3 regions of the Acerihabitans sp. TG2 genome follow, and region 2 is predicted to be linked to each of the others. Evidence: predicted binding sites of a transcription regulator. Region 2 holds the regulator's gene; each other region holds the start of a gene.
The links. Region 2 encodes LexA, which represses DNA repair genes until DNA is damaged. Its sites were predicted from a motif close to TNCTGTATGTACATACAGNA; they were not measured.
Positions count from the first base shown of each region.

Region 1: the regulator LexA is predicted to act here: its motif matches at 8,767-8,786, upstream of umuD (translesion error-prone DNA polymerase V autoproteolytic subunit).
Region 3: the regulator LexA is predicted to act here: its motif matches at 5,630-5,649, upstream of dinB (DNA polymerase IV).

Region 1 covers NZ_JAYGJO010000026.1:15,709-25,737, forward strand. The annotation lists gene SJI19_RS19285 (hypothetical protein) at 1-135, opposite strand, end outside; gene SJI19_RS19290 (hypothetical protein) at 1,417-1,959, shown strand; partial or broken gene SJI19_RS19295 (IS3 family transposase) at 2,315-2,539, shown strand; gene SJI19_RS19300 (hypothetical protein) at 2,689-2,886, opposite strand; gene SJI19_RS19305 (replication initiation protein) at 3,153-3,860, opposite strand; gene SJI19_RS19310 (AAA family ATPase) at 4,654-5,850, shown strand; gene SJI19_RS19315 (ParB family protein) at 5,859-6,824, shown strand; gene SJI19_RS19320 (Y-family DNA polymerase) at 7,049-8,323, opposite strand; gene umuD (translesion error-prone DNA polymerase V autoproteolytic subunit) at 8,323-8,745, opposite strand; gene parM (plasmid segregation protein ParM domain-containing protein) at 9,037-10,002, shown strand; gene SJI19_RS19335 (plasmid partitioning/stability family protein) at 10,021-10,029, shown strand, end outside.
Region 2 covers NZ_JAYGJO010000032.1:12,352-22,380, forward strand. The annotation lists gene dusA (tRNA dihydrouridine(20/20a) synthase DusA) at 1-223, opposite strand, end outside; gene rcsA (transcriptional regulator RcsA) at 784-1,413, shown strand; gene zur (zinc uptake transcriptional repressor Zur) at 1,686-2,195, shown strand; gene SJI19_RS21120 (CsbD family protein) at 2,353-2,562, opposite strand; gene lexA (transcriptional repressor LexA) at 2,943-3,551, opposite strand; gene SJI19_RS21130 (diacylglycerol kinase) at 3,672-4,040, opposite strand; gene plsB (glycerol-3-phosphate 1-O-acyltransferase PlsB) at 4,165-6,636, shown strand; gene ubiA (4-hydroxybenzoate octaprenyltransferase) at 6,724-7,587, opposite strand; gene ubiC (chorismate lyase) at 7,655-8,161, opposite strand; gene SJI19_RS21150 (YjbH domain-containing protein) at 8,363-10,029, opposite strand, start outside.
Region 3 covers NZ_JAYGJO010000008.1:9,815-19,843, reverse strand. The annotation lists gene proB (glutamate 5-kinase) at 1-84, opposite strand, end outside; gene crl (sigma factor-binding protein Crl) at 199-603, opposite strand; gene frsA (esterase FrsA) at 678-1,925, opposite strand; gene gpt (xanthine phosphoribosyltransferase) at 2,076-2,534, opposite strand; gene pepD (beta-Ala-His dipeptidase) at 2,768-4,228, shown strand; gene dinB (DNA polymerase IV) at 4,545-5,615, opposite strand; gene dpaA (peptidoglycan meso-diaminopimelic acid protein amidase) at 5,800-6,531, shown strand; gene SJI19_RS09185 (class II glutamine amidotransferase) at 6,502-7,269, opposite strand; gene lpcA (D-sedoheptulose 7-phosphate isomerase) at 7,318-7,905, opposite strand; gene SJI19_RS09175 (hypothetical protein) at 8,147-8,422, opposite strand; gene SJI19_RS09170 (HipA domain-containing protein) at 8,430-8,708, opposite strand; gene SJI19_RS09165 (pyridoxal phosphate-dependent aminotransferase) at 8,907-10,029, shown strand, end outside.

The DNA.
Region 1 (10,029 bases), on a different contig from region 2:
ACCAAGTTCTTTTTTTTGCTCGTTAATACGGTCAAACAGCTCCCTAAAATAGTCCGTCAATGAAGGGCGTCGGACATTAATGATGGCCTCGGTGGCATCATCAGCGAACTCAATCGTTACGTCTTCCTGCCCCATTACGTGAAGGATATCCTCAATAGCCGACAAGTATTTGAGATCGTATGCATTAAGGCGGCTGAGCTCATTTTAGAGGAAAGACTGATAATAGCCGTTATCTTTACCCGTTTCGTCTATCAATGCCGTCAAACTTATCTGTCGCTCACAGTAGAAATGGCCATTAAGATTCAGTAATTCGGACCTGCGCTCAATCATCGCAGCCAGCCTGCTGCGCTTGTTTCGCAAATTGCTTCATTGAGTTCGGTAAGTTCCTGGGAATCCGAGTGCATTCGGGCATCCTTTTCCTCGGTGCCGAGGACTGTCGCAAAAATAAGCTGCTACAGCAGGATCCAGAGCCGGGTCCCTACTATCCCCCGCACTGCCAGTTCCTCGTAGACCGTGGCCATTTCTTGATGGCGTTAAATATGTCGGTCAAAGACCGGCCATATTGAACGCCATGCCGGACCGACGCCATATCTCCAGTTGTGTAGTTTGTCTATAAGCAATTGCCTGACATTCTCAGACAGGCAATTGAAATCAGCAGACATCGTTTTATTCCTCGGGAAGAATTATGTTCAGGCTCATTATCCACATGAGGATGAGAGATGTCGGTAACCGGAGAACATTTTTTGTCAAAGTTAGAGGTACTTTGGTATAGGCATATCGTTATGACATATAGTCAAATGTCATAGCAGGTCACGGAGCTATGGATAAACTAATTTTATAAAGTAAAATAGTTCAGATGGCAAAAATTCTGGTGGAGGGTGTTTTTCTATGAAGCGCTTCTGAATTTCCAGGTGACATCCGCTTTGAGCGAAATATAGTCATTCTCCCCCTGAGCCTGATAGTCTACTTCCCTCAATAGGGTTGGTAACAGGGGCTGAAGCCCAATCGTACGGAAACGTACGCTAAGTTCATTTATTGAACAGTAATGGGGAGTGTGTCAGTTGAATTGTCATTAAAAAGGCATGTACACCATACTGGTAGTTACCTCTCCGCTGCCGTACCGCTAAAACCGCTTCGACGCGGCTTAGGGCGCTTGGTGTTAATGCCACCCTCGTCGATAAAACGCTCAGGCGCCACCACATTGATTAATGCGCTATTGTTGTGACAGAGCCAAGTGTTGGATTCCAAATAAATCAATTTTAAAATATAAAACACGTTCTGCAATACAGTTTAACTCAGTTGTACTATAATCATCACGAATAAATGTTCTAGTAAACATTCGGCAAGGTAAGTGCGGTGTTATTATAAAATATAAATATATTAGTAAGTTAAAAATTTAAAAGGATGTAAAATTAAATGATGAAAGTAAAACTATCAGATTGGATACAAGCAGTTTCTGTAGTTGTTGCTATGGTGCTTTTTATTTCTAATATGGGATACGAGTTATTTAAAGAAAACAGAAGAGAAGATAAAGTTAGGAATATAATAGCCGCTGAAATTGTTTATAACCATAATTACGTAATTACCCCAAAAGAAGTTAATGATGAAGAGTTTAATAAATTGCAAGATCTAATCAATCTTAACGAAACACAAGCCTTAACTCTAGTAGTAATTGCAGAGTATTTAGATGATAATGCATATAATATGTATAATTCGGAATTACTTGATTTAAACGGAAATGAAGCTATAAATATAGTTGATTATTATAGATTTCTTAGAGATTTCAAATCAATGGCAGTTAAATATAAAGAAGGGCTTTTAAATAAAAATTCAAGTGAAAAAGATAATGATTTGAATAAAAAATTAATGATAATTTCTTTTAAAAAATTCGCCTTTTATGAAATACCACTTTCCAATAAATATCAAAAATATCTCACAATTAAAAATAATCTAAATTAATATTTATTGTTAATATTTTATTTGATAGTTTAAATAATGTTTTTATATTTAATATAACTATTTTTATAAAAAATAATATTACAGCCATAAGAAGAGAAAGTTTCAAATGAACCAACGCATTTTCCTCGACCACCTACCCGCTCGCTATTACCTTTTTACTTGCGTAAAAAATAGCAACTTGCAGTATTTTCCTTAATTTTTATGCGTTATATGAGGTAAGTGTCCGTTTATCCAATATAGGACCACGTGCTGCCTTTTAACATCTAGACCCTAATACTGTAAGGAGACGGGCGCTTATACTGTAATTGCTGGACCATCAAGTGATTTGAGTAAAATAATTAGCTCAAACTACTGAGAGCTTTGGCTTAATATGCTAATAAAGCCGAAAAATCGGCTACAGCGTGAAAAACCCGAGCCATTGACTATTCCAGTAAACAGCAATGAATGCTGGTCAATGGACTTGATCCACGATCAACTTTCGGATTGTCGCTCTGTCCGTTTGCTGAATATTATTGATGATGTTATTCGTAAAGCACTAGCTATTGAGGCGAATTTTTCACTCCCCGCCTGCCGAGTGGTGCTTTTCATACTCGATAAGTTACCAGCGATCACCGGAGTAGGTTGTTACCCACAAATCCACATGACAATCGGCCAGCGAGCCGGGTGGTCCTCACGCCGCCAGGTGTCTAGGGTAAGAGCTCGTTAAACCACTGATAAACCCGAATCAAGTCACTCTGGTGGCAAGGCCAGATCGTGCATTGCGGCTAAGGTTTGTTGACGTTCCAACCAAAGGGCCAGTTCGTTTTGACACACTGCCCCCAGTCCCATATACCAAAGGATAAACGTGAAGTGGTCAAGACGGCTTCGCGATTGACAATAGCGCTGGCGCGCCTGTCGGGTTATTTCTATCAATTCGTTAATGTTCATGGAGTGAGGATCCTTAAGTCGAGTCAAATTGCTCAACTAAAGGATCGCATCACGACGGCGGATGGGGTTCAGAATATTTTATTCAAAAGAAAGAAAGTAATAAAAAAGAAAATAATAAACTGACCCAATACGTGACTATGTCACGCCGTTTTACCCCCATTTCATCGAGGCGGTTCTCCTGCCCTAGTTTTATCCACTGTTTCTGTGGATAAAACTACATGTTGTGTCTATCTCAACTGCTAGGCATATTAGATGTATGGCTAGAATCAAACAGTGCCTGGAAGAGTAAGAGGCACTGATAATATAGAGAAGATGAGTTTTCCTGAGTCTTCTTTCATTGATATTTTCAGGGGAGTTTGAGCATTAATTTTTTCAATGGCGGGGACAAGAAATGTTCTTTTCATTTCGGCCATATTTGTTTTTTGTGAGTCAGGTAATTCGTAACGTTCGGCTAGCCATGATGCGGTGGTTATCCAAATCCCGGTAGAACGGAATTGGCACAAACTTTCATATAGCCGTATCACTCTCACGGAGTTTATTTTTCCACAATCAAGGAGCGTATACGTTGTAAATTGGCTAGTAAGGCCTATCAGGTAAGGCATTACTTTACTGTTGAGCTCAAGGTTCCACTGCCCCCTACCCCTTTTGAGTCCAGCCTCAGCTAGCCAGGGCCGCCGTATTTCCTCATACTCACCTTCAGAGGGAAAAAATCTCACTTGCCGGCTTCCCAACTCTTCAATACCTTTACGCACATCGGTACTTGCCGTCGCCTGCGAAACCTTAAAGTATCGCTGGTAATCCGCTACCTTCACTGTGAATAATCCTGTGTGTTCATCTTCACGATAAGTCTGCATAAGACACAACCATAAAACGCGTTTAGCCTGAAGAGGTAAATAATAAGCAGCCTCGGTCAGTTCATTAGACTGAGAGATTTTCAACTGGCTATGTGGCTTTTTATCTATTATTTCAGACATTTGGAAATAATCTCACCGTGAGTATGGGTACTTATGACCGTACCCATACTGGCATACTCGTTACCGACGTCAAGGTATAGTTTGTAGAATTTCCTACTAGGAATAATTTTTTAGTTTAACTTTAGGTATTTCCCATACCTACTTTAGGTATTTCCCATATCAACTTTTGCCGATTCCCACCCTTACTTTATCTATCACCCACATTAACAATAGCTGTTCCCCATAGTCCCTCCGCTGCAGCCCCCGTGTGGTAAGGGCTCAGCGTCGGCTAAAAGGTTTTAAAAAGACTTAAAAGTATTTAAAAATGATTAAAAACATCACGGTGGATAACTGTAGTTGGGGCTAATCCGGTAGTCACCATCTATGGGAAATGGATAAAGATAACCGCCCCCCTCTTTACTGCGTTGGCTCGCGGCCATGTATCTCCTTATTCTGCCCCTATTTATGGGGAAGACCTAAAGTACCTATGGGAAACACCCTAAGTACTTATGGGAAATACCTATAGTTCACATATCCTACTTATCCATTCTAGCTTTTGAGTGCCTTTTAATATTCATTGCATGGGAAAGACCTAAAGTTCGTATATGGGTAATGCCTAAAGTTAGCTATCGTGAGTATGGGGTACATATAACTTTTGCTCCATTGCGCTTCCTCGGCCTGACAGACTACGCTAGTCAGCCCTGCGGCGAGCGCTGCGGGACATAATCACAACCCAATGTTTTATGGTTTACAAAATATACAATGTGTAGCATTATGGTTTAAAATCATAATTCCTACATAATGGTGATATGTTATGGCGGTATCTAACCAGTTATCCAAAGTGGCACAGCGGTCTGAAAAAATGCTTTTGTCGCTAACGCAGCAGATCCAGACACAAAAAGAGGAATATCAGGAAAATGATTTTTACCTGGTGTACGCAAAAGCCGCTATTTCAAAACTTCCTAAACTGACCAGGGCCAGTGTCGATTATGCAGTGAATGAGATGGAAGCAAATGGCTATGTGTTTGATAAACGACAAGCTGGCAGTTCTATCAAATATGCCATGTCGCCACAGAATATTATCGACATTTACCATCATCGTGGAGTGCCTAAGTACAGGGATCGCTATAAATCTGCCTTTACCATTTTTATCGGCAATCTCAAAGGCGGTGTATCTAAAACTGTGTCAACAGTGTCTCTTGCTCATGCATTGAGAACTCATCCGCATTTGTTGTTTGAAGACCTTCGAATATTGGTTATTGATTTAGATCCACAATCATCAGCAACTATGTTCCTCAACCACAGAAGGTCAGTAGGTATAGTTGAAACAACGTCTGCGCAGGCGATGCTGCAAAATGTGACTCGAGAAGAACTGATTAACGAATTTATCGTTCCATCTATTGTGCCTGGAGTTGACGTGATGCCTGCATCGATCGATGACGCTTTTATTGCATCAACGTGGGACGAGTTGTGTTCTGAGCACTTGCCAGGGCAGAATATTAATGCCGTGCTCAAAGAAAACATTGTCGATAAATTAACGCATGATTATGACTTCATTTTTATCGATAGCGGGCCACATATGGATGCGTTTTTAAAAAATGCCATTGCTGCTTCAGAACTGTTGATGACACCGGTTCCGCCGGCCCAGGTAGACTTCCATTCAACCCTAAAATACCTCACTCGTCTTCCTGAAATCATCGAAATCATAAATGAGTCCGGGCATACATGTCAGCTGCTGGGTAACATCGGTTTCATGTCAAAATTGTCAAATAAGGTTGACCATAAGCTGTGCCATAGCCTAGCGAAAGAGATTTTTGGAGGCAACATGTTGGACGTAGCTTTGCCTCGCCTTGATGGTTTTGAACGCTGTGGTGAATCCTTTGACACGGTTATATCAGCAAATCCGGCTACTTATATTGGCAGTACTGAAGCACTCAAAAATGCACGAACTGCTGCTGAGGATTTTGCAAAAGCGGTGTTTGATAGAATTGAATTTATCCGAGCCAACTGAGGTGAAAAATGAGTAACAGACGAGTGATCGGAAGAACATTTAAATCTACGGGTGTTCCTAGTGATGACACTGAAATTTCTTCGCAACAAACTTTTACGTTATCCTCCGGCCGGCGCGCAATTTTTACTTTGCAGAATATTGCGGCAGATTCGGTGCCCGAGTCTACTTTTGTTATACAGGAAACAAATGGTAGGGATCAGTCTGCATTGACTGCCGAGTCACTTAAAGACATCACTAAAACAATTCGTCTTCAGCAGTTTTTCCCCTGTATCGGTGTTAAGTCTGGCGACAAAATAGAAATCATTGATGGGTCACGCCGGCGGGCTTCTGCAATTCTTTGCCATACGTCGTTAAACGTAATGGTGACCGAGGATTCGATCACTGCAGATGATGCTCGCAAACTCGCCCGGGATATCCAGACAGCAAGAGAGCATAATTTACGTGAGATTGGTATACGCTTTCTAACACTTAAGAACTCGGGATTGAGCCAGAAAGAAATAGCTGAACAAGAGGGTACGTCTCAAGCTAAAGTGACCCGAGCGTTACAAGCAGCTAGCGTTAGCCAGGCGCTTATATCAATTTTCCCCGTTCAGTCAGAACTGACATTTTCTGACTATAAGACGCTGACCAACATTGAAGAGCTTCTTTCCAGTAAAGAACTCAGCGCAGAGTCCCTGGTTGAAAATGTTTCCCCTGAGATAGAACTGCTGCTTGCCGATCCTCGACTGGCTGAAGATGAAGTTAAAAATCGCATTATAAAGATATTAATAAAAGAAGCCGCTTTGTTAACGTCTACCTCGAATAAAGAAAAGGCTATTGTCTCCAACTTATGGGCGTTTTCTGATAAAGATCGGTTTGCAAGGAAACGCACTAAGGGTCGCATGTTTACCTACGAGTTCAATAGACTCCCAAAGGAAGTTTATGAAGAGCTTGACCGAACAATCAACGAGATCTTGAAAAAACATCTTACTTGAAAATGAGTGGATTACTAACCCAGCAGCCCTTTTCTTTCGCCAGCGTTATTTCATGTCTAAGTGAATGTTTTAAAATGAAAACACGTCGGAATTTCAAGGTGAAATCGCCAAGATTTCATCACGTTTTCATTTAAGGTACTCACGACCCGCATGAGACATTAAGCTCAAATATTATATCTGATCATATAAAACATAATGGCAGCTCGTACCAGCAGGTTCCGGCCTTATGCGAGTCTGGCCAAAGGAAGCGCCTGCCACCGAGTGGTGTATGCTGGAGAAAGCATTTCTCGCTTCATCTGCCATTCTGGAGCAATGCCACGTCCGGCAAACCACACTTTTCCCAGACCGGATTGATTAATGCCATCGATGACCTTCATCAACGCAACACTGTTTTCTTTGGGGAGATGTTCATCGAACAAATTCAGCTGCGCCACCCCGGTAGGGGTGAAATCGTTAAGCATAATGCCGGCTTTGGCATAACGGTGTTTATCCTCCCAGATACGCTCTAACGCAGCCATAGCGGCTGTGATGATATCCCTAGTGTCACGTGTAGGGGTTAACAGCTTTTCGCTGGCCATGTTACCGTAATAGGGCTCATTGATGGCAAAGGGGCTGGTTTTGATAAACACTGAGATATGCCGGCAAAACTGGTGTTCTTCTCTTAATTTCTCTGCAGCACGCTCAGCATACTGACAGATAGCCTGCCGCATAGCCTCGTATGTCGTGATACGCTCTCCGAACGAGCGTGAGCAGATAATCTGTTGTTTAGATGACGGAACCTCTTCCAAGTTGATGCAGCTCTCTCCGTTCAACTCTCTTACCGTCCTTTCAAGCACGACACTGAAATTTTTTCTGATGAAAGCTGGATGCGTACGCGCCAACTGCAGAGAAGTGTTTATCCCCATGGTATTGAGTTTTTTTGCAATTCGCCGGCCTACTCCCCAAATTTCTTCAATCGGCTGCAATGAAAGTAGTTTTTCTGTCCGCCGGTGATTCGCAGGCGTCAACGCCAGAACGCCACCAAATTGTGGCCACTCCTTTGAGGCCCACTGAGCCGCTTTAGCCAACGTTTTAGTTGGCCCCATACCCACACCAATACTCAAACCAGTACAAGAGCTAACATGCTCACGCAGCTGTCGTCCAAATTGCTCAAAGTCACACCAATTATCGATACCGGTAATATCCAGGAACATCTCATCAATACTGTATTGCTCTACTCGGGGTGCCAGCTCTTCAATGCAATTCATTACCCTATTAGACAGGCTAGCGTAGAGTTCGTAATTACTTGAAAATGCTATCACTTTAACCGGTAATTGCGCTGATTTGAGCTGGAACCAAGGCACACCCATCCTGATCCCCAGCGTTTTCGCCTCCTTTGATCTTGCGATCACGCAGCCATCGTTATTGCTGAGCACCACCACCGGTTTGTCACGTAAATCGGGTCGGAAAACCTTCTCGCAGCTGGCATAAAATGAGTTCACGTCGGCCAGCGCAAACATCATTCACCCCCGCGAGTTTTGTGCACAAAAGCCATGACCACACCGAAGATCTGCAGTTGCTCTGGATACAGCGTCGGGAACGCAGGATTCATTGCCTGGAGTGCGGGGCGGGGGTTAAGTAAAAGTCGTTTTACCGTAAATTCGCCATCGATTTCGGCAATCACAATATCCCCGTGCTGAGCTTGCTCAGCCTTATCGACCACCATCAGATCGCCGCTGTTTAAACCAATATCGGTCATCGAATTACCGATTGCCCGCACGAAGAACGTGGCGTGTTTTCGGCTGATGCAATAATCATTCAGGTCCAATTCCGCTTCGATATAATCCTGGGCGGGACTAGGGAACCCGGCTGCGCACCGTTCTGTAAACAGAGGGAAGGTTATTTTTATAGACGAACATGCGGCGGGGATCATGCGCAACATCAGCAATTCCTTTAAATCTAAAACTGTATATAATTACAGTATTATTAGTACCAATGTTTCTCCTTGGCAAGATGTTAAAGCCCTCGTTGTGCTAGTTGCCTGTTTTGCCGCCAAAAATAATTGAGCGAAGCCTTTAACGAAATAGTGGCTTTCTGCCGACTGTGGTCGTTAATAGTAATTATGTAATATCAAATTGAGCATTTATAAATACTCAATTTGAGTATTTATATTGTTTTCCAATTGATGGTGAGTCATAATGGTTACTCAAAATGAGTAATTATAGGTGTGTTTATGAAAAAAATTAGCTGCGATGACGGGTCAACTAACGTAAAACTAGCTTGGTTGGATGGGGATCAAGTCTGCACATCTATATCCCCCAATTCGTTTCGTGCGGGATGGAAAGTGGCGGGTATTGGCAGTCGCGAGACATTTAACTACGACATTGATGGATTGAAGTACACCTTTGACGATGTCAGCCAGCAGGCGATCAGTACCACAAACATTGAATATCAGTATGGCGATACCAACTTACTGGCTGTACATCATGCTCTGCTTAACAGCGGATTACCGCCACAGACGGTGAGTTTGACTGTGACGCTACCGATCAGCGAGTTCTATACTGATGACTGCCAGCATAACGAAACCAATATTAAACGAAAAATCGACAACCTGCTGCGCCCAGTGACTTTAAACAAAGGCAATGTTTTCACGATCACCGCCGTAGACGTGATGCCAGAGTCGCTGCCGGCGGTGATATCGCAACTGTCGAAAGCCGAGGTTGGGCCGCTAGAAACGTCCTTGGTGATTGATTTGGGGGGAACAACACTCGATGCCGGCGTCCTTGTGGGACAGTTTGAAGACGTGAGCGCAATACAGGGCAACTCGTCGATCGGGGTCTCGATGGTGACACAAGCCGCACTCACTGCGTTGCGTATGGCTAACAGCGATACCAGCCCGTTTGTAGCGGACCAGTTGATCCAACGCCGTCACGATCGTGACTTTGTTGCCACAGTTGTCAACGACCAGGCAAAAGTGGACTATGTTCTGGATATGATAAGCTCGGCTATTGATCGGCTTGGTGAGCGTGTGGTTAATGAACTGTCGGCGCATCGCCATGTTAACCGCGTGTGGCTCGTTGGCGGTGGTGCTCCACTGATTGAGGCTGCTGTGCGCCGCGCCTGGAAACTGGCGCCCGATCGCATTGTAGTGGTCGGTGAACCCCAAACGGCGCTGGTCCGAGAACTTGTTTTACTTTAATTGGAAGGAGCGTCATTCGTGACCGAC
Region 2 (10,029 bases):
TAAATGCCAGATAATCCCCTTTGCCATAGAGCAAGGCACCGGTAGTGACCATCTCTGTATACAATAACGAATGACGTGTTAATAGCCGCAGAAAGTACCGGCAGTGCCGGTCAGTCCAGTCGAGCATCGGCGCTACCGACAGACGCCGGGCGGGCAGAATCCCGCCAATTGCAGGTACCAGTGGAGTCGACAAGGTATGTGTTTGAACAATGTTATCGCGCATGTGGACCAATTTGCCGTATTTGATGATGATCAACGTCGCATTAAAACGCTTCGGATAACGAAGTCGGCCGACGTTGTAATGGAATAATGATTACGGGCTACTATAGCATAGAAAAACCGAGCCGAACCCGGGAGAACGTGAGACAGCGTAACGGGGAATCGGCTGTATGTTCCAGCAGTTGTTAACTTTAAATTAACATACATAACTAAAATTCATCGCTAAATTGCTCAAAAAATACCATATAACCACCATTTAATCCCAAAAAGAACTTTCATTATTTACAAATTGATCGTAATCATTTAAACATTAATTAGTAGTTACGAAACATGGTGTGTGAGTGGAAGGTGGAGCATGAGCAAAACTATTGAACTCACGATAATTAGATTATTTCTAATAGAAAACAGTAGCGACTATGGTATTAGCATAACAACCGGCCTATCCAAGAAGGGAAGTCAAATAATAAAAATATAATATTTTTTGGGTCGCCATTCACCTAGGTAGATGGCTATCGCTTCCTCACTTCGTCATGGAACGACATAAATTATAGATGGCACTATTCTATGACAGTATTTATTTTAGACCCATGCACATATACTAAACACGCGTTAAGAAGTTCATTAGCTGACAGTGGAATAAAAGACAGCATTCGCGATTTGGAGACGATAGATTCTTTAAAGCACAAATGCAAAAAAGCAACGCCAACGATTATTTTCATTAATCAGAATTATTTTCAATGTCACAACGATAGCAATGAACTGAAAGCTATTATTGAAAATCAGCCACTTACCTTATTCTTTATCTTTATTGGAAATGAAAATATTAAATTTCATGATTTCGTACCGATCAAAGATAATGTCATTATAGTGTCTAAGTTTATCAAAATAAGCTCACTTATCATGATAATTCAATACTTCATGGATACCAAAGCTTGGCATAATGCAGATTCAGCAATGGGTTTTTCCCCTTTGCATTTTAGTAAAACCGAAGCGGAAATTTTGAAAATGTGGATGTCCGGCTTTGATACTATGCATATTTGCAACCAGCTTGGAATAAAAGAAAAAACCCTATCATCCCATAAAATCAATATTAAACGTAAAACCAAGGCCAGTAACAAACAGATCATTTACCATCTCATGTCCATCGCCAACAGAGTCACCGATAGCATAAAGACACGTTCTGTTGCCATCTGAGGACGGTCATTAACCCAAGGCGGTGTTGCGCTATCATGCTTAACGCCGCCCCATACCACCCATCTTCAAGAACTGCACATCACTATCTACAGGAAAATCTGCCATCATCGGGTCCTGCTGCCTGAATAAATGCGTCAAATGAATGCACGTATACCCTGGTTAACTCACTCATGTGACACCAATCCCGCGAGCTGAAAGATGACGGGTATGGACTCGGCGTTTTAATGCCATCATGATAAGATAGACTAAGGAACACGCTATGAGGAACCTCTATGACTGCATCGACTTCGTCCCACTTACTTAGCCAAGCGGAACAATTATGCGAACAGCGTAATGTGCGCCTGACGCCACAGCGGTTGGAAGTGTTGCGGCTGATGACTCAGCAGGAGGGCGCAATCAGTGCGTATGATTTGCTGGATCTGCTGCGGGTCTCCGAACCTCAAGCCAAACCACCGACCATCTATCGCGCCCTGGATTTCCTGCTGGAGCAAGGTTTTATTCACCGCGTTGAGTCAACCAATAGCTTTGTTTTGTGCCACCATTTTGAGCAACCGGGACACACTTCCGCCTTCTTTATTTGCGATCGCTGTGGCCAGGTCACGGAACAGGCCACACAGGGTATTGAGGATATCTTGCAAAAAATGGCCGAGGCCAGTGGTTTTACGATGCGCCATAATGTTGTGGAGGCCCATGGATTTTGTCCATTATGTACGGATGTGCAAGCCTGTAACCATCCCGACACCTGCGAACATGACCATTCAATAGCCATAAAAAAACGCTGACATCTCAATAACCCTACCTTACCAAGGTAGCGGGTGGTAAAAACATCAATCGCCTAAGGTGGATAGAATTATAGACAGCACACCCTTACAACCATGGATAAGAATAAGCTAAAACAAAAGGCCTATCTTATGGCGCCCCTCCTTGGCCTATAAACCGCTACCACCGAAATTTATTGCGGATTTCCCAATTTTTAACTTCTGTTTCAGCAACGTCTTTACCATAGCCATAGCGTTCCTGAAGTTTACCGATAAGTTGATCGCGTTTGCCTTCAACCACAGTTAAATCATCGTCAGTCAATTTACCCCACTGTTCTTTTATTTTACCGGTAAACTGCTTCCAATTACCGCTAGTTTGATCTTTATTCATAAAAGCCTCCTTGGATTGGACTGATAATTCACTTTGTTAATCGACTAAATAGGATTTCAACACCTATGTTCTATTCATTGATTAACACTACAATCTAATTATAGCAGAGGATTGGCGATAGGCATTATAGTGGGGCAAAATAGTGGGGCAAAACAGTGCAGTAAAATAGTGCAGCAAATTTGAACGCAACTTCTCGCGGCCCCGTTAAGGGTGAGGCCCACGGAAGGACCGAATATTGCAACGCACCGACAGCTTGAAGTATGACGGGTATAAACAGCGGTGAGTGAAAGGCATAATAGGCGTTGTCAAACAGGCCCGGTGCCGGAGAAACGCTCATCCATAACCGGACCACATTGAGTCATGTAGGGAAAAAACCGTCGTTAAATCCAGTTCCCATTACGGATCACGCCGACCGCCAGCCCTTCGATAGACAGTTCCTGCTGGCGAAGGTCAACGATAATAGGTGAGAATTCGCTGTTTTCTGGTAATAACTCCACGATATTGCCATGTTTTTTGAGACGCTTTACCGTAACTTCATCGTTGATACGCGCCACCACGACCTGTCCGTTATGCGCATCCTGGGTTTTGTGCACCGCCAGAAGATCGCCATCCATGATGCCGATATCCTTCATTGACATCCCACTGACCCGCAGCAGGAAATCAGCATGCGGCTTAAACAGGTCAGGATCTATTTGGTAGTAGCTTTCAATGTGCTGCTCCGCCAACAAGGGTTCGCCAGCAGCGACACGGCCAACCAGCGGCAGCCCGGTTTCTTCTTCGATCAATAACCGGATGCCGCGAGAGGCACCGGAGACAATTTCTATCGCGCCTTTACGCGCCAGCGCCTTGAGGTGTTCCTCAGCGGCATTGGGGGATTTGAACCCCAGACGCTGTGCGATCTCCGCACGGGTCGGCGGCATACCGGTTTGCGATATATGATCGCGTATAAGCTCAAAAACCTCTTGTTGTCTGGCGGTTAACGCTTTCATTCCATCCCCTGTTTGTTTATACAGTCTTTCTGAGAGTATATACAGGTCTGATGCAATTGAAAACCATCAACGTAGCAAAACATCATAAATCCCGGCCGCCAAGCCGCTAAAAACGGCAGTTTATCCAAGATGCGTCCACAGTAACGTCACCCAGATAAATACCGATAGAACGATCGCCAGAGTCACGGCCGCCGATCCTAAATCTTTTGCCCGGCCGGAGAGTGGATGCTGTTCCGGCCCGATACGGTCCACTACCGCTTCAATAGCGCTATTGATGATCTCCACCAACACCACCAACCATACTGACCCGATCAATAAAATACGCGAAATAGCGTCTGTTTCGAGATAACATGCAAGGATAATCGCAATGACGGCAACCACAACTTCCTGACGGAAGGCGGCTTCATGACGCCAAGCGGCGCAAAATCCTTTAATTGAGTATCCCGTGGCCTTGTAAATACGCGCCAGCCCGGAGGTTTGATTTGCCATGATTCCATGCACAGAGTGAAATAGCGCTCATCTTACCGTTTCTTCGCGTTCGTATCACCACAGATCTGACGCGCGGTTTCTGGTATTCTTGTGTCGCAATGCTAACAAGAGGCTTCACAAAAATATGTCAGGCTGGCGAACCATTTATTATACGTTGTTGGATCTACCGCTCAGGCTGTTGGTGAAAAGCAAAGTTATTCCCGCAAATCCACCGGAAGACGCCGGTCTGGATCCCTTGCGGCCAATAATGTATGTGTTACCTTATAATTCAAAGGCAGACCTGCTCACCTTACGTGCCCAATGTCTGCAACTTCGGTTGCCGGACCCACTGGTTCCATTGGAGATCGACGGTGTCACGCTAGCACGCTACGTCTTTATTCACGATGGCCCGCGAGTATTTCCTTATTTCACCGAAAAAAGTGAGTCGGTGAAAATTTTTCACGACTATCTGGATTTGCATCGCAGCAACCCGCAGCTCGATGTGCAGATGGTGCCCGTGTCAATCATGTTCGGCCGTTCCCCCGGGCGAGAAGCGCAGCAAAATCAGCCAACGCCTCAGCTACGTCTGCTCAACGGGTTTCAGAAATTCTTTGCGGTGCTTTGGCTCGGCCGCGATAGCTTCGTGCGATTCTCCAATCCCCTGTCCATGCGTTATATGGCGACGGAGCACGGCACCGACAAAACAATCGCACAAAAATTGGCCCGGGTCGCCATGATACATTTTGCCCGTCAGCGCCTGGTGGCGGTGGGGCCGCGATTGCCCGTCCGCCAGGATTTGTTTAATAAATTATTGGCGTCTAAAGCCATCGAAAAAGCAGTTGAAGACGACGCGCGTTCGAAAAAAATCTCCGTAGAGAAGGCGCAGCAGAACGCCATTACACTGATGGAAGAAATTGCGGCGGATTTTTCCTACGAAGCGGTGCGCTTATCCGACCGGGTATTGAGCTGGACCTGGAACCGTCTTTATCAAGGGTTGCACGTACGCAACGCAGAACGCGTACGACAACTGGCGGAAGATGGCCATGAAATCGTCTATGTGCCCTGCCACCGCAGTCATATGGACTATCTGTTGTTGTCCTACGTACTCTATCATCAGGGACTGGTACCACCGCATATCGCTGCCGGGATTAACTTAAACTTCTGGCCAGCAGGTCCGATTTTTCGCCGCTTGGGCGCTTTTTTTATTCGTCGTACGTTCAAAGGTAATAAACTCTACTCCACCATCTTCCGTGAATATCTCGGAGAACTGTTTACCCGGGGCTACTCGGTTGAATATTTTATGGAAGGGGGTCGCTCAAGAACCGGGCGTTTGCTGGAACCTAAAACCGGCACACTGACAATGACCATTCAAGCCATGTTGCGCGGCGGCAACCGGCCGATCACTCTCGTGCCAATTTATGTAGGCTACGAGCATGTTATGGAAGTCGCCACCTATGCTAAAGAGCTGCGGGGCGCCACCAAAGAAAAAGAAGGTTTTGTGCAAATGGTGCGCGGATTGCGCAAATTGCGAAATTTAGGCCAGGGTTATGTCAACTTTGGCGAACCGTTATCCCTTAGCACCTACCTGAATCAGAATGTACCGCACTGGCGTGATTCCATCGACCCTATCGAATCGCAACGTCCACCCTGGCTCGCGCCCGCAGTTGATGATATCGCCGGGACGATTATGGTGCGGATCAACAACGCTGCAGCAGTGAACGCGATCAATCTGTGCTCCACCGTGCTACTGGCCTCCCGTCAGCGCTCACTTACCCGTGAACAGCTACTGCAACAGCTTACCTGTTGTCTGGAGCTGATTCGCAACGTGCCTTATGCGACCGATGTTACGGTGCCCGAGTCCAACGCACAAGAGCTACTTGAGCACGCCTTGGCGATGAACAAATTTAGCGTGGAGCAGGATACGATCGGCGAAATAATTTATCTGTCCCGTGAACAGGCGGTGCTGATGACCTATTATCGCAATAATATTCAGCATCTATTCATACTGCCTTCATTGGTGGCCAGCATTGTTATCGGCAATCCAGGGATCCATCGGCAGCAGCTATTGTACCGCATCAATCTGCTGTATCCGTTGCTAAAAGCTGAGCTCTTTATGCATCATCAAAAACAGGCCATCGAGCCGGTAATTGATGAACTGATAACCGAACTGGCACGCCAGGAGCTGATTATCCAACATGATAGCGGGTTAGCGCTCAACGACGCCCGTGCAAATACCCTACAATTACTCGCCGCCAGCGCGCGGGAGACATTGCAGCGTTATGCCATTACTTTTTCGTTATTACGGGTTAACCCACAGATAAACCGCGGCACGCTAGAGAAAGAGAGCCGGATCATGGCCCAACGTCTCTCGGTGTTACACGGTATCAATGCCCCGGAGTTTTTCGACAAAGCCGTGTTTTCAACGTTAGTGGCCACGTTGCGCCACGAGGGATATATCAGTGACAGTGGTGATGCCATCGGTGAAAAGGTGACTGAAATGGTGGAGATACTTAGCGAACTGCTGGCGCCGGAGGTGCAACTTACCATTGAAAGCGCCAGCCAGCTTGCCAAGGTCCCGGTCAAAGAGCTCGCTGAGGAGCATTTAACCCCGCACTAACCAGGCCGTGCCTCAGGGGTAACGCCGAGGGATAATCCCTGCATGGCGAGTGATGTTGATAGTTTCATCACTCGCCAGCATAAAAAATCAGGCGGCCCCTTGCATTAACAGACTTAGCGCAATGCCAATAAAAATGATCATTCCCACCAGGTTATTATTCAAAAATGCCTTGAAACAGGCGTCCCGTTCGCGGGGAGCAATTAATTTTTGCTGATAGACAAACAGGGCAGCCGCGATCATCAGCGATGCATAAAATGGCCACTGCAGGCCGGTCCGCCAGCCTATTAACACCAATAACAACAGCGTTATCCCCTGCAATCCGCCCACGATGACTTTGTCGTAGCACCCAAATAAGATCGCCGTGGATTTCACGCCAATGCTAATATCATCATCGCGGTCCACCATTGCATAGAGTGTGTCGTAAGCCACGGTCCAGACAATATTCGCGGCGAACAGCAGCCAACAAGAAAGTGGTAAGGACTCACTAACTGCAGCGAACCCCATGGGGATCGACCAGCCGAACGCCGCGCCAAGCACCACCTGCGGCAAATGGGTCACCCGTTTCATAAACGGATAAATCCACGCCAGAGCCAGACCCGCCACGGATAAAAGAATGGTCATCGTGTTAAGGGTTAATACCAGGGTAAAGGACAGTCCTACTAGTGCAGCAAACAGCACCTTGGCCTCTTTTTCCGACACCAGACCGTTGGGCAGGGGCCGGGTGGCGGTACGTTTTACCTTGCCGTCAATTTTTCGATCGGCATAGTCATTAACCACACATCCTGCGGCACGCATGAAAAATACGCCTAAAATAAAGACCGATAGGATATGAAAGTCAGGCGTACTGCGTCCCGCCAACCATAAAGCCCACAGTGTCGGCCAAAGTAACAACAGAGAACCAATGGGTTTATCAATTCGCATTAACCGGCACCAAGCCTGCCATTTGCCCATTGTGGCGCTTTGTTCCACTTCACTCTCCTTTTACATCATCAGAATTGTCACAACGTTGGCACGATAGTTAACGATACAGCGGAGCATCGGGTAAAAATAGCTCGGTGAGTAATAATGATTTGCCGCTCGGCCGAAAACAGGAGCGGCGGGCCCATAAACTGTTCATTTTACCTAACTGGATATAGTCCCGCACGGGCACATCACCGCGAAACAACCATTTCCCAAGGGGCTGATCACCAAGGCTGGTGAGCGCCCACTCTGCGCCAACCAGATCGCTTGCTGCAATCAAGGTGCGACCCGCCAGCCACGGTTTCCCGTCGCCATACAATATGACCTCGCGCAACCAATAGCTATCACAAGCCGGCAGCAAGGCCATTTCCCTCCCTATGGCAGATGCCGGGACATACCCCTCACGGCAGCGATGGATGGTGACCTGCCGGCAATGTTGCTCAAAGCGCCGGGTCATGGATCCCTGCTCCAACAGCCAGTCCGCCTGAGCGACATCAGGTGGTGGCGTATCGTCGATACCCCATTGAATCGATGTTAAAAATGAGATATAAGGATCATGCTTCATCCGGTTTCCCGTAGTTTCAATTAACCCTAGCCAATAGTGTAGCCCAGAACACCACGAGATTAACCCGTCTTAACTCGCGGCCCTGAGTCAGGTTATTCTTCCTACGGCGTATTGGACCGGTTATCACCGGTTTTATCAACGACAACATCAAAAAAAAAGCCTTCTATCCGAAGGCTTTTTCCAGCGTGAAGCTAGTGGGATTTATTCTACCGCCGGCGAACGTTCTTCCGTTAAGCCGTACAGGTAGTATTTACGCCCGACCATTTGGCCGCCGTCACGCGTTAGCGGGATCCAGTTCAGCTGCGCCCGGGTGCGGTTAGGCGTAACCGTTAGCAAATCAAGCGGGATCGACAGGTAGAAACCTTTGGTAAAGGAACCTTCACCGTACTGTGCTGCCGATACATTGGTAAAGGTGGCGAAAACCCCGGCGGTAATGCCGCTGTCAAAGCGCCTAGAAACATCGAAGGTCACGCCCTTATCCTTGGCCAGGTAGCGTCCCACGCTGGCCTTGACCAGTACGCCGTCCACAAAGCCGGGCTGCCAGTAACCGGTCAGATTGCCAGTGGCCACCGTATAGTCGGCGAACTGCATCATATTGTTCCAGTCGCGCTGCTTGACGTAGTTGCCATCAAGCCCCACTGCCCAGTTGGTATCAAGCGGCCGATACAACACTTCACCGCCGACGCCACCGTACATCATTTCCAGGTAACCACCGTACAGCTGTCCGTACCAACTGCCACCTAAACGATTGATATAGGTGGTCTGTAGATTACTGATATAAACATCGTTTTGCACATACTCACGCACTCGGGTACGTACCCGGGGAAGCTGTGAATCGCTCGGTGGCGCGGTGAACTTGAACTGGTCATAGTTATTGATGATATTGCCGAATAAGGTCCCACTGGTGTTCCAGTGATCGGTCAGCCAGTAGCCTACGCTGCCTTCCACCCCGAGTTGGTACATATAAAACGATTCGGGGCCGCCAACAGATTGGTTAAGCACCGGTGCCCAACTAAGCTGCAGACGATCATGGTCAATATAATAACCCTGTTCAGCTCGTTGCGGCACATCCGGCTCGGTGCGCCGCTGTTTGAGTGGCAGTTCATGTCCCAGCGGATAACCTGACAAGGTATCCTGCAAACTCTTAACATCGGTTTCGGTGGTCACGAGGGGTAAATTTAGCCGGGTATTGGTTACCTTAAGGGTGTCGATATTTTCCGGCAGATTATTCACCAGTATGCGATTGGCGCGGTCCACCCCTTCTTGAGGATCACGGTATTTATCCTGCTGACCGGTCAGGTACAGTGTACGATCCTTAACCTGGATATGCGGCGAGGTGAAACCCGCGTTACTATTGATATCCGTCAGTTGTTGGCCCACCACCTGGTGTTGCAACATATCAGACTGCGGGTGAGGCGCGTAAGCCTGTGGCTCACTGTCCCGATGTCGTTGAGTCAAGTCATTAAAGTTGGTGCGCATCGTCACACCAAACATCAGGGTATTACCGCGTTCATAGCTTAGGTTGAGGTCGGTCCATTTACCAATGCGGTAAATCGCACCAACATTAACCGGCGAGCTTTGTTTTAAACGACCGGCAAAGTCCCCTTTATAATCATTACCTTCATATTCTAGTTTCAACCGTAGCGGCTGCCAGGGTGTTTGATATTCCACTCCGCCAAATACCGCGGCCGGACCGTGGAACATGTCGCCACCGTTAAATGAACCGGCCTTGTTGTAGCTCGTATTGCGCGTGCAATAGCTGTCTTTAAATTGACAGAACGGGTTGGACACGTTGCCGCTATTGCCCAGATAACCAAAACCCAGGCCAAGGGAGAAGTCTAACGGTCCCCAGGCTTTATTGGCGACAA
Region 3 (10,029 bases), on a different contig from region 2:
GATATGGGCGCGATTCAGCCGACGGGAACCGCCGGTCAGCACGCTGGTGCCCAGTTTAATTACTAAGGTCTGGCTGCCTTCCATTACATTCCTACCGTAAGTCGGATTGAATTCGTACCTGGTCTTTAGAAAGAACAGCCTTATACCTGCCGGCATAAGGCGATATACTTGTTATCTTCCAAGCCGCAGGGCTGTTGGCTAGCGGGCTGTCAGGATAAACGGCTCGTCGTTAAAGCTGTCCGCAGATTCAAGTGTCATGTCCAGCGAAACGATATAGGCCTCAAGGCGAGGGAAAAAAGCACGCAAAGAGCTTTCCAGTTTTTCCAGCACCGCGTCATCGGTGATGTCCTGTTTATTCCAATTGCCCACTTGGTCGAATTTACCGATATAATAGGTATAGGTATAACGGTTTTCTTCTACCTCAAGATCGATCCACCAGCCCCAAAATTCGCGCAATTCCGGCGATAATTGCATATTGATGCATACCGCCAGGCAGTCAAAGAAAAAATGGCTATCACTGCACTGCTCTTCACGAATATAAGGGCCGAGAGACGTAAATCCCTTCATCAGTCTGCTTTTAGGATGTCCACTTATTAACGCCATGCTGGTAACCTCAAATGCCTTAACAGAGAATGACTTCTCTATTTAGCAAACTAATAAAATCGTGGAACTGCAAATTATCCGATATTTTTTAGCCAAGTACAAATTTCGGATAAGGCCAACTGGAAGTTAGCATAAATCGGTGCCGATTTGATCTGCATGAGTTTACTGTCCATGGACGACGCTGCGATCAGTTCTGCGTCTTGCTTAGGACTGAAAGGATCGTCATTCCAGTAGCCGGCCAGCATCGGCGTGGGGCAACGGTGCCCCAGCAGTCCTTGGGTTTTTAGCGAATAGCGATTAAGTTCGGCTTTTAATGCCGAGTCGGAGGCCTGCGCCATGCCAATTCGGCTGGCAAGCACATCGATATACATATTCGGCGCCCGGTCCTGGCGAACAGGATCGGTAAGCAGACCGTGCACGATCGGTCCCAGGCAGGCCACGCCACGCAACCTCTGCGGTTCCAGAAATGCCAACCGAACGGCAATATTGGCGCCAAAACGAATGCCAAAGGCTGTCACGCGCTTGGCATCAATCCATGGTATATCCGGTAATGCCCGTAGTACCTGCTGATGCAGAAAACTGGAATCCTGGGTCAGTTTCCATTTTGAGGAAAAGCCAATGGAGGGCATATCGATAGTCAGCATCGCCATACCCGCCGGAGCAAAATAATCACGGAATAGTCGATAGGTGTCGTTTTGCAGCATATCCAGACTGCCGCAAACCAGTACCGTGGGGAAAGGACCGCCGTTTTTGTGCGGCAGATGCAAAAAGCCGGTCAGCTTGCCGCCGCCGCTAATCGGAAAGGTTAGCGCTTTTAGCTCATAACTTAACCGTTCGGTAGTCTCTACCCAAGCCCGGTTGGCCAGCGTTTGCGCCTGTTCGGCCAACGCATCGCCGCACAAGTGTGGATAGGCAGCAATACTGTAGAAATTGGCCGCCTGCAGCCAATGCTTGCCCGACAGAACGGGATCGGTCTCATCCATGCCGCGTTGTTGCCAGACCATGCCCTGGTGAGACCATTCATAAATCCAGTTACCTGGACGATAGCCAACCACGGTATCAAGCAAACACCTATCCGTGCGATCGGTTTTGCTGGCGGCAATGCGCGCTAGCACTTCTTCGATTTCCCAAGGGTCAATACCACGCCAAATCCATAATAACCGGTTGATCATCCGGTACCAGTTTTGCGGATTGGTGCCTTCCAGGGTGGCAAGGATCGGGGATTGTCCGTCGCTATGACGCACGCGGGTGACCAGCGTTGAGGTTTCAGGTAGTTTGAATGAGGGTTTGAATAATGTTTCGCTTAGATTAGTGCCACTCATTAAGCCTTCGCCTCCGCACAGTCGTTTTTGCCATAATTAAGGCTAATCTTAGCAAGATTGACCATTAAGGGACAATAAAACAAACGCCCGACAGTGTCGGGCGTTAAACGAAATCGTTATGGGTTGATTAAGCTCACTATTTATCCAGGCTTATTTTCCCACCAACGGCGGGATAAATACCACACCCATGTCCCAGGGTTGTTCAATCCAGGTGTCTTGCGGGATATCGACCATATAGTCATCCACCAGCGGCCGGCCGGCCGGCTTGGCAAAAATGGTAACGAAATGCGCTTTTGGATACATGTCACGGATCGCTTTAGCGGTTCCACCGGTATCCACCAGGTCGTCAATAACGATAAAACCTTCACCATCGCCTTCAGCACGTTTAAGCACCGTCAGTTCACGCTGGTTGTTATGGTCGTAGCTGGAGATGCAAACCGTATCAACGTGGCGAATATTCAATTCGCGCGCCAACAGTGACCCAGGGACCAAACCACCGCGGCTGACCGCAATAATGCCTTTCCACTGATTTGCGGGCAGTAGCCGTTCGGCCAGTTTCCGCGCCTGGATTTGCAACATATCCCAGGTTACGACGTATTTTTCGCTCATAAATGCTGTCCCAGCCGGATTGGGCCGGCTTAAAAGTACAGGGGAAAAAGGTTGCGCGAGATTATAAAGACGCCATCAACGAAATACCAGCGCTACCGCCCTTTTTAAGCGCACTTTCACCATTATTCAGGCTAAAGTGGTATGCTTTCTTTCGTCTTTGGTAACCATCAGACCGTCTGAACGCGGTGAAAAACGCGCAGACCGGGTCTTAGGTTGTAACAGGAGTTATTATCGTGTCTGAACTGACTCAACTTTCGCCTCAGCCATTATGGCAAATTTTTGCCAAAATTTGCTCCATTCCACACCCCTCGTATCATGAGGAAGCCTTAGCCAGCCATATTATGCGCTGGGCACAGGAAAAAGGGTTGCACGGGGAACGCGACGAGGTTGGCAATATCCTGCTGCGTAAACCCGCAACGCCGGGTTATGAAAAACGTCGTCCGGTGGTGTTACAGGCGCATTTGGATATGGTGCCGCAAAAAAACAACGAGACCCTTCATGATTTTACTCGCGATCCCATTCAACCGTATGTAGATGGCGATTGGGTAAAAGCGCGCGGCACAACCCTTGGTGCCGATAATGGTATCGGCATGGCATCAGCGCTGGCAGTGCTGGCGGATGATGGGGTACAACACGGTCCACTGGAAGTATTACTGACCATGACCGAAGAAACCGGTATGGCTGGTGCCTTTGGTCTGCAGCCAGGCTGGCTGCAAGGCGATATTCTGATCAATACCGATTCAGAAGAAGAGGGCGAGATTTATATGGGTTGCGCCGGCGGGGTTGATTTTAAAACCATCCTGCCTCTGGAGCGCGAAGCAGTACCAGCGGGCTATCACGTGTTGAAGCTCACCATTAAAGGCCTCAAAGGAGGGCATTCCGGCGGTGATATCCATAAGGGATTAGGCAATGCCAATAAGCTGCTGGCACGCTTCCTGTCAAAACAGGCTCATGCGCTGGATATCCAACTCATCGATTTCAACGGCGGCACGCTGCGCAATGCTATTCCGCGCGAAGCCTATGCGACGCTGGCCCTACCACAAGAAAACGCCGAAAGCCTAAGCCAACTGGCGCAGAGTTTCCTGTCGGTGATTAAAAGTGAACTGGCGGCGGTTGAGAAAAAGCTGGCAATTCAAATTGACCCCATAACCCCAGACGCCCCGGTGCTGACCAAAGTCACCAGCGATCGGTTTATCGCCCTGCTCAACGCCATGCCCAACGGCGTCATTCGTTTTAGCGATGACGTGAAAGGCGTGGTGGAAACCTCGCTCAACGTCGGCGTGGTGTCCATGGAGCCGGAGCAGGCTCATATCCGCTGCCTGATCCGTTCACTGATTGACAGCGGTAAAGACGATGTGGTCGGAATGTTAACCGCGTTGGGTAGCTTGGCTGGTGCACAAACCGCCGCCAAGGGCAGTTACCCGGGCTGGAAACCGGACGCTAATTCACCGGTGATGCATTTGGTGCGTGAAACCTATCAAAAGCTGTTTAATAAAACCCCGAATATTCAGGTCATCCACGCCGGGCTGGAATGTGGTTTATTTAAAAAGCCCTACCCGCTAATGGATATGGTATCTATCGGGCCGACCATTACCGGTCCACACTCGCCGGATGAACAGGTGCATATCAAAAGTGTCGGCCAATACTGGACCCTGCTGACTGCGCTGCTCAAAGCCATCCCTGAAAAAGACTGACCGCGATAGCCTAACGATTTCACGTTGCAGGAAAGCCAACGCATCTGCAACGTGAAGTATGACGGGATACCCTAAATAATTCGCGTGGCAGGAAGGCGGCAACGCAGCAAATCCCAGGAGCTTACTTTTGTAAGTGACTGGGGTGAGCGAGGAAAGCCAACGCATCTGCAACGTGAAGTATGACGGGATACCCTAAATAATTCGCGTGGCAGGAAGGCGGCAACGCAGCAAATCCCAGGAGCTTACTTTTGTAAGTGACTGGGGTGAGCGAGGAAAGCCAACGCATCTGCAACGTGAAGTATGACGGGATACCTTGTTACGGCATATCATCTTCCCACCTGAGCATCAGCTGACGCTCAATTTGCGGGTCGATCAACGTGACATGCAACCCCACCAGCCGTACACCACGATCGCCGCGGCGCTGCTCCCACGCCTGACGCGCAATAGCGATCAAATCTTGCTTATGCAGGCGCGGCCATACATGTTCCTGTGTGGTTTGCTGGAAATCGGCAAATTTAAGTTTAATGCCCTGTCGGGCGATCAGCAGATCCGGTCTGACCTTTGCCAGCCGCCGCTCAAGTTCGGGGTAGAGTTGTTCAATAATTGCCACGCAGTCGGCCCAATCGCCGATATCTTCCGCCAGGGTATGCTCCACCCCTACTGATTTACGCAGACGATCCGAGGATACCTCGCGTTGATCGATTCCCTGCGATCGTTCCCACAACACCCGACCAAACTTGCCAAACTGTTTTAGCAACGCCGCCAGATCGTAACGCTGCACATCGGCACAGGTTATCAGTCCCATATCGGCGAGTTTTTTGGCGGTGACTTTGCCCACTCCCGGAATTTTACCCAGATCGAGTTGTGCCAAAAATAGCGGTACCCGTTCTGGAGTGATAACAAATTGTCCATTGGGTTTGTTGAATTCAGAGGCGATTTTAGCCAAAAATTTTACTGGTGCCACGCCGGCCGACGCGGTGAGATCCAACTCATCGGCAATGTTTTGACGAATAGCCTGGGCCATTAGGGTCGCCGAGCCGCTACAGCAGTCGCTGTCAGTGACATCCAGGTAGGCTTCGTCCAGCGATAAGGGTTCAATCAATGACGTATAACGGCTAAAAATACGCCTGATATGTTCAGATGCCTCTTTATAAGCCGCCATGCGCCCAGGCAGCAACGTAAGGTGCGGACAAAGCTTCAGCGCCATGGCGGTCGACATGGCGCTATGCACGCCATAAACCCGCGCCGGATAATTAGCGGTACTGATCACGCCGCGCCGGTCCGCGCTGCCGCCGATGGCCAGCGGGATGTCGCGTAGCGTCGGATTGTCGCGCATTTCAACCGCTGCGAAGAAACAATCCATATCAACATGTATGATTTTACGCATCCACCCCCCCCTTCAACTGTATAAGTATACAGTAAGAAGATCAATTTATACAAAACGTATCTTGATAAATATGCCGGTGGTGCTATCTTGTCGCTGTTTTATTTGTTTTACTTGACGTTTCTAGGGTTTGCCGCCAACGACCGTTGCCTGGCATCTTATTTAATATGACTACGCAGGAATAATAATGGGCAAAATCGCACAGTTATTTGCGATGTTGTTTTGCATAGCGGCAATGACGTCAGTCAGTTATGCCAGTGGGCAGCCGCAGCTATCCAAAGAATTAAAGGCACAATTAATCGGATCACCGGTTTTTATTCAGATATTTAAAGAAGAGCGAACCCTGGAACTCTATGCCAAGGTCGGTAATGAATATCGCCTGCTTGACAGCTACCGGATTTGTGACTTTTCCGGCGGACTGGGCCCTAAACGCCGAGAAGGGGATTTCAAAAGCCCGGAAGGTTTTTACAGCATTACCCACCGCAATCTGAACCCTAACAGCCATTACTATCGGGCGATAAATATTGGTTTTCCCAATGACTATGACCGGTACCAGGGGTATTCGGGCGCCATGCTGATGATCCATGGCGACTGTCGTTCCATTGGCTGTTACGCCATGACCAACAGTTATATTGCTGACATATATCGTTACGTTGACGCCGCATTATTAAACGGTCAGGCCGAGGTGAAAATTAATATTTTCCCGTTCCGCATGACCGAGGCAAATTTACAGCGTCACCGCCTTTCAAACTATTATTCATTCTGGCGTTCCCTGGAGCCAGGGTATGCCTTTTTTGCCCGTTACCACCAGCCACCAGCGGTGGCGGTGGTGAATGGGCAATATGCCGTGAGCCCACCGCTGCAGTTGCACAGCGGTACGCCGGCGGTATCACAGTTCGCGCTCACCCAACCGAAATAATACACTCTCCCCTGGCGCTACCCGGTGCCAGGTTTCATTGCCGGTCAACGGCTGCGTGGCAATCACCGTCACCACATCATGAGGCGTGGTTTGCCGCTGAAAATCAATCTCCACATCCTGATCGAGTAACGTAGCCTTGCCGAACGGTGCCCGACGAGTGATCCAGTATAAATGTGTTGAACAATATCCCATGACAAATTGACCATCGGATAACAGCATGTTAAATATGCCCTTTTGTCGCAATTCATCCGCCAGCAGTGCAATATAACGAAACACCGCCGGCCAGTTAGCCGGTGTGCGTGGATAACGCTCCGCCAGCAGTGCCAACAGCCAGCAAAAGGCATATTCACTGTCGGTCTGTCCCACCGGCCGGTAGGATCCGGTTTTTAGCTGCTTATAGCTTTTTAGCTGACCATTGTGGGCAAAGGTCCAGTTACGGCCCCATAATTCACGGGTGAAAGGATGCGTGTTCTCCAGTGCCACCTTACCGCGATTGGCCTGGCGGATATGCGATATCACCGCGCAGGATTTGATCGGATAATCCTGCACCAGCCGGGCAATTGGTGAATTAAAACTGGGCAATGGATCTTTGAAGGTCCGGCAGCCCAGCCCTTCATAAAAGGTGATGCCCCATCCATCCTTGTGCGGCCCGGTGCCACCCCCTCGTTGCACTAACCCGGTAAAACTGAAGCAAATGTCCGTCGGTACATTGGCACTCATTCCGAGCAGTTCACACATGACCCCTCTCCTTACCAAATCACCTGACGCGTTGTTTCAACGCCGGAGCTATGCTGCTGTTGCCGCCATCTCTTTTTCTATCAGTTGAATCAGAATATGGATCACTTTGATATGAATTTCCTGGATACGATCGGCGTAACCAAAGTGCGGCACACAAATTTCAACATCAGAGGTGCCGGCCATCTTGCCGCCGTCCTTGCCCGTGAGCACAATGACTTTCATGCCCTTGGCGCGTGCCGCTGCGATGGCGCGAATAATGTTGGCCGAATTACCAGAAGTAGAGATACCGAGCAGCACATCACCCTGATTGCCGAGCGCTTCGATATAACGTGAAAACACAAAATCATAGCCAAAATCGTTGCTGACGCAAGACAAGTGGCTAGGATCGGAAATGGCGATGGCTGGGTAGGCTGGCCGATTGTCGCGATAACGGCCGGTCAGTTCCTCGGCAAAATGCATGGCATCACAATGAGATCCGCCATTGCCGCAGGAGAGCACTTTGCCCCCGTTCTTGAAAGAGGCGGCGATAAGGGTGGCGGCATCTTCCACGCTTTGAATATGGCGGTCATCGGCAAGAAAGTTGGCCAAGGTGGCTGCGGCTTCGTTAAGTTCACTGCGAATCAAGTCCTGATACATGAATTCCTCGGTATATGCTGGAGTACACACCCTTCATATTTTGGGTATATGTTAATGATCCCAGTTGCCAGTTTACCGGATTGGCGAAACCGCGAGAAGCAAAGTTGGCTTTCTCGGCTTGCGTTACCACATAAAAATCACTGTTTGTGAGCCAGGTTATAAATCTAGGCAAGGAAATTGAAAACAAAATCGACTCTTTTTCAACCACCGATCGCAAGTTTTGCCGGTAAATCGAACATATCTACAGTAACTTATCGCTTTTACGCCGTTTTGCTCTTTTCACGTCGAACCGCACGAATACATTATTGGTCGACATGGAATGGCTGATGCTTTTTCTGACGGACTGCGCCAGCGCCGAAAATATTTCATCGATACCATTATGAACGAGGTAGTCATTTATCATCTCCGCCATGGCAGCCAGCTTATCCTGAGGTTTGACAACCTTTAGCCAATGAGCGAACGCCAATAAGCCATCGATATTCGGGAATGCTTTACTTTTATTAAGCGATAACGCCAACTTATGATCATCGGTTGATCATCGGTTGATCATCGGTTGGGTATATATGGGTGCAGACAACATCATACATCGGCACCAGCCAGCGTTCCTCGGGCTGAAAAGGATCGCTTAGCAACGCAAAATTTTTCAAATGCGCGTCGCCATTACCCACCATACAGCTGAACGCGACGTAGTTGAAAAATTTTGCGCTTTCAGCCCCACTCCCGGTATACAACGCGATGGCATCGGCAATTTCCTCATAGGAACCCTGATATTTTTTTTCTGAGGATCGCATTTCAAGACGCAAAAATCTTCCATCACCAGCCGACGCTGTACAATGATGTCAAACCTTTCCATGATAAGAATGCAACCCGGTTATTGATGACTACCCTCAATAAAAAGCTCCACCAGTTTAGCCGTTTACCCATCTATACGTCCTGATTGTCAATTGCGCTGAGCGTGTTATATTGGTTTAAAAACCGGCTTTTGAGAGTGGTAATGAGCCATGAGCAGTAGAACCTTGATTCCAGAAAGTAAACTCCCCGCGTTGGGCACCACCATTTTCACCCAGATGAGCGCCCTGGCGCAGCGCCACCAGGCGATTAATCTGTCGCAAGGTTTCCCCGATTATGATGGGCCGGAATATCTGAAATCGCGGCTAGCACATCATGTCAACCAGGGCGCTAATCAATATGCCCCCATGACCGGGGCGGCCCCCCTGCGTGCGGCGATTGCCGATAAAACCGAACTCATTTATGGCTGGCGCCCTGACCCGGATCGGGATATTACCGTCACCGCCGGCGCCACCGAGGCCCTGTTTGCGGCCATCAGCGCGTTGGTACGTACCGGCGACGAAGTCATCAGCTTTGATCCCAGCTACGACAGCTATGCGCCAGCAGTGACCCTGGCCGGTGGTATCAACCACCGTATCGCACTGCAACCGCCGACGTTTCGCGTGGACTGGGCAGACTTCCGTGCCAGGCTAACCGACCGTACCCGGCTGGTGATCCTCAATACGCCGCACAATCCGTCCGCCACCGTCTGGCAAGCGGCAGATTTCGAACAACTGTGGCAGGCTATTGCCGCGCGGGAAATCTATGTACTGAGCGACGAAGTTTATGAGCATATCTGTTTTGCCGCCGGCGGCCACGCCAGCGTACTGGCCCATCCAGGGCTGCGGCAGCGATCGGTTGCCGTTTCGTCGTTTGGCAAGACCTATCATATGACCGGGTGGAAAGTGGGTTATTGTGTGGCACCGCCGGCGCTTAGCGCCGAGGTACGTAAGGTCCATCAATACCTGACCTTTTCCGTCAACACTCCGGCCCAGTTGGCCCTGGCGGATATGCTGCGCGCCGAGCCGGAGCATTGGCGCAGCCTACCCGAATTCTATCGCGACCGTCGGGATCATCTGGTACAAGCCCTAGCACCCAGCCGGCTGGAATTGCTGCCCTGTGAAGGGACCTATTTTCTGCTGGCTGATTACAGCGCTATCTCCGACATGGACGATGTCTCTTTCTGCGAGTGGATGACCATCAACGCCGGGGTGGCGGCAATTCCTCTGTCGGTGTTCTGTGCCGATCCATTCCCGCACAAATTAATCCGTCTGTGCTTTGCCAAGCAAGATGCCA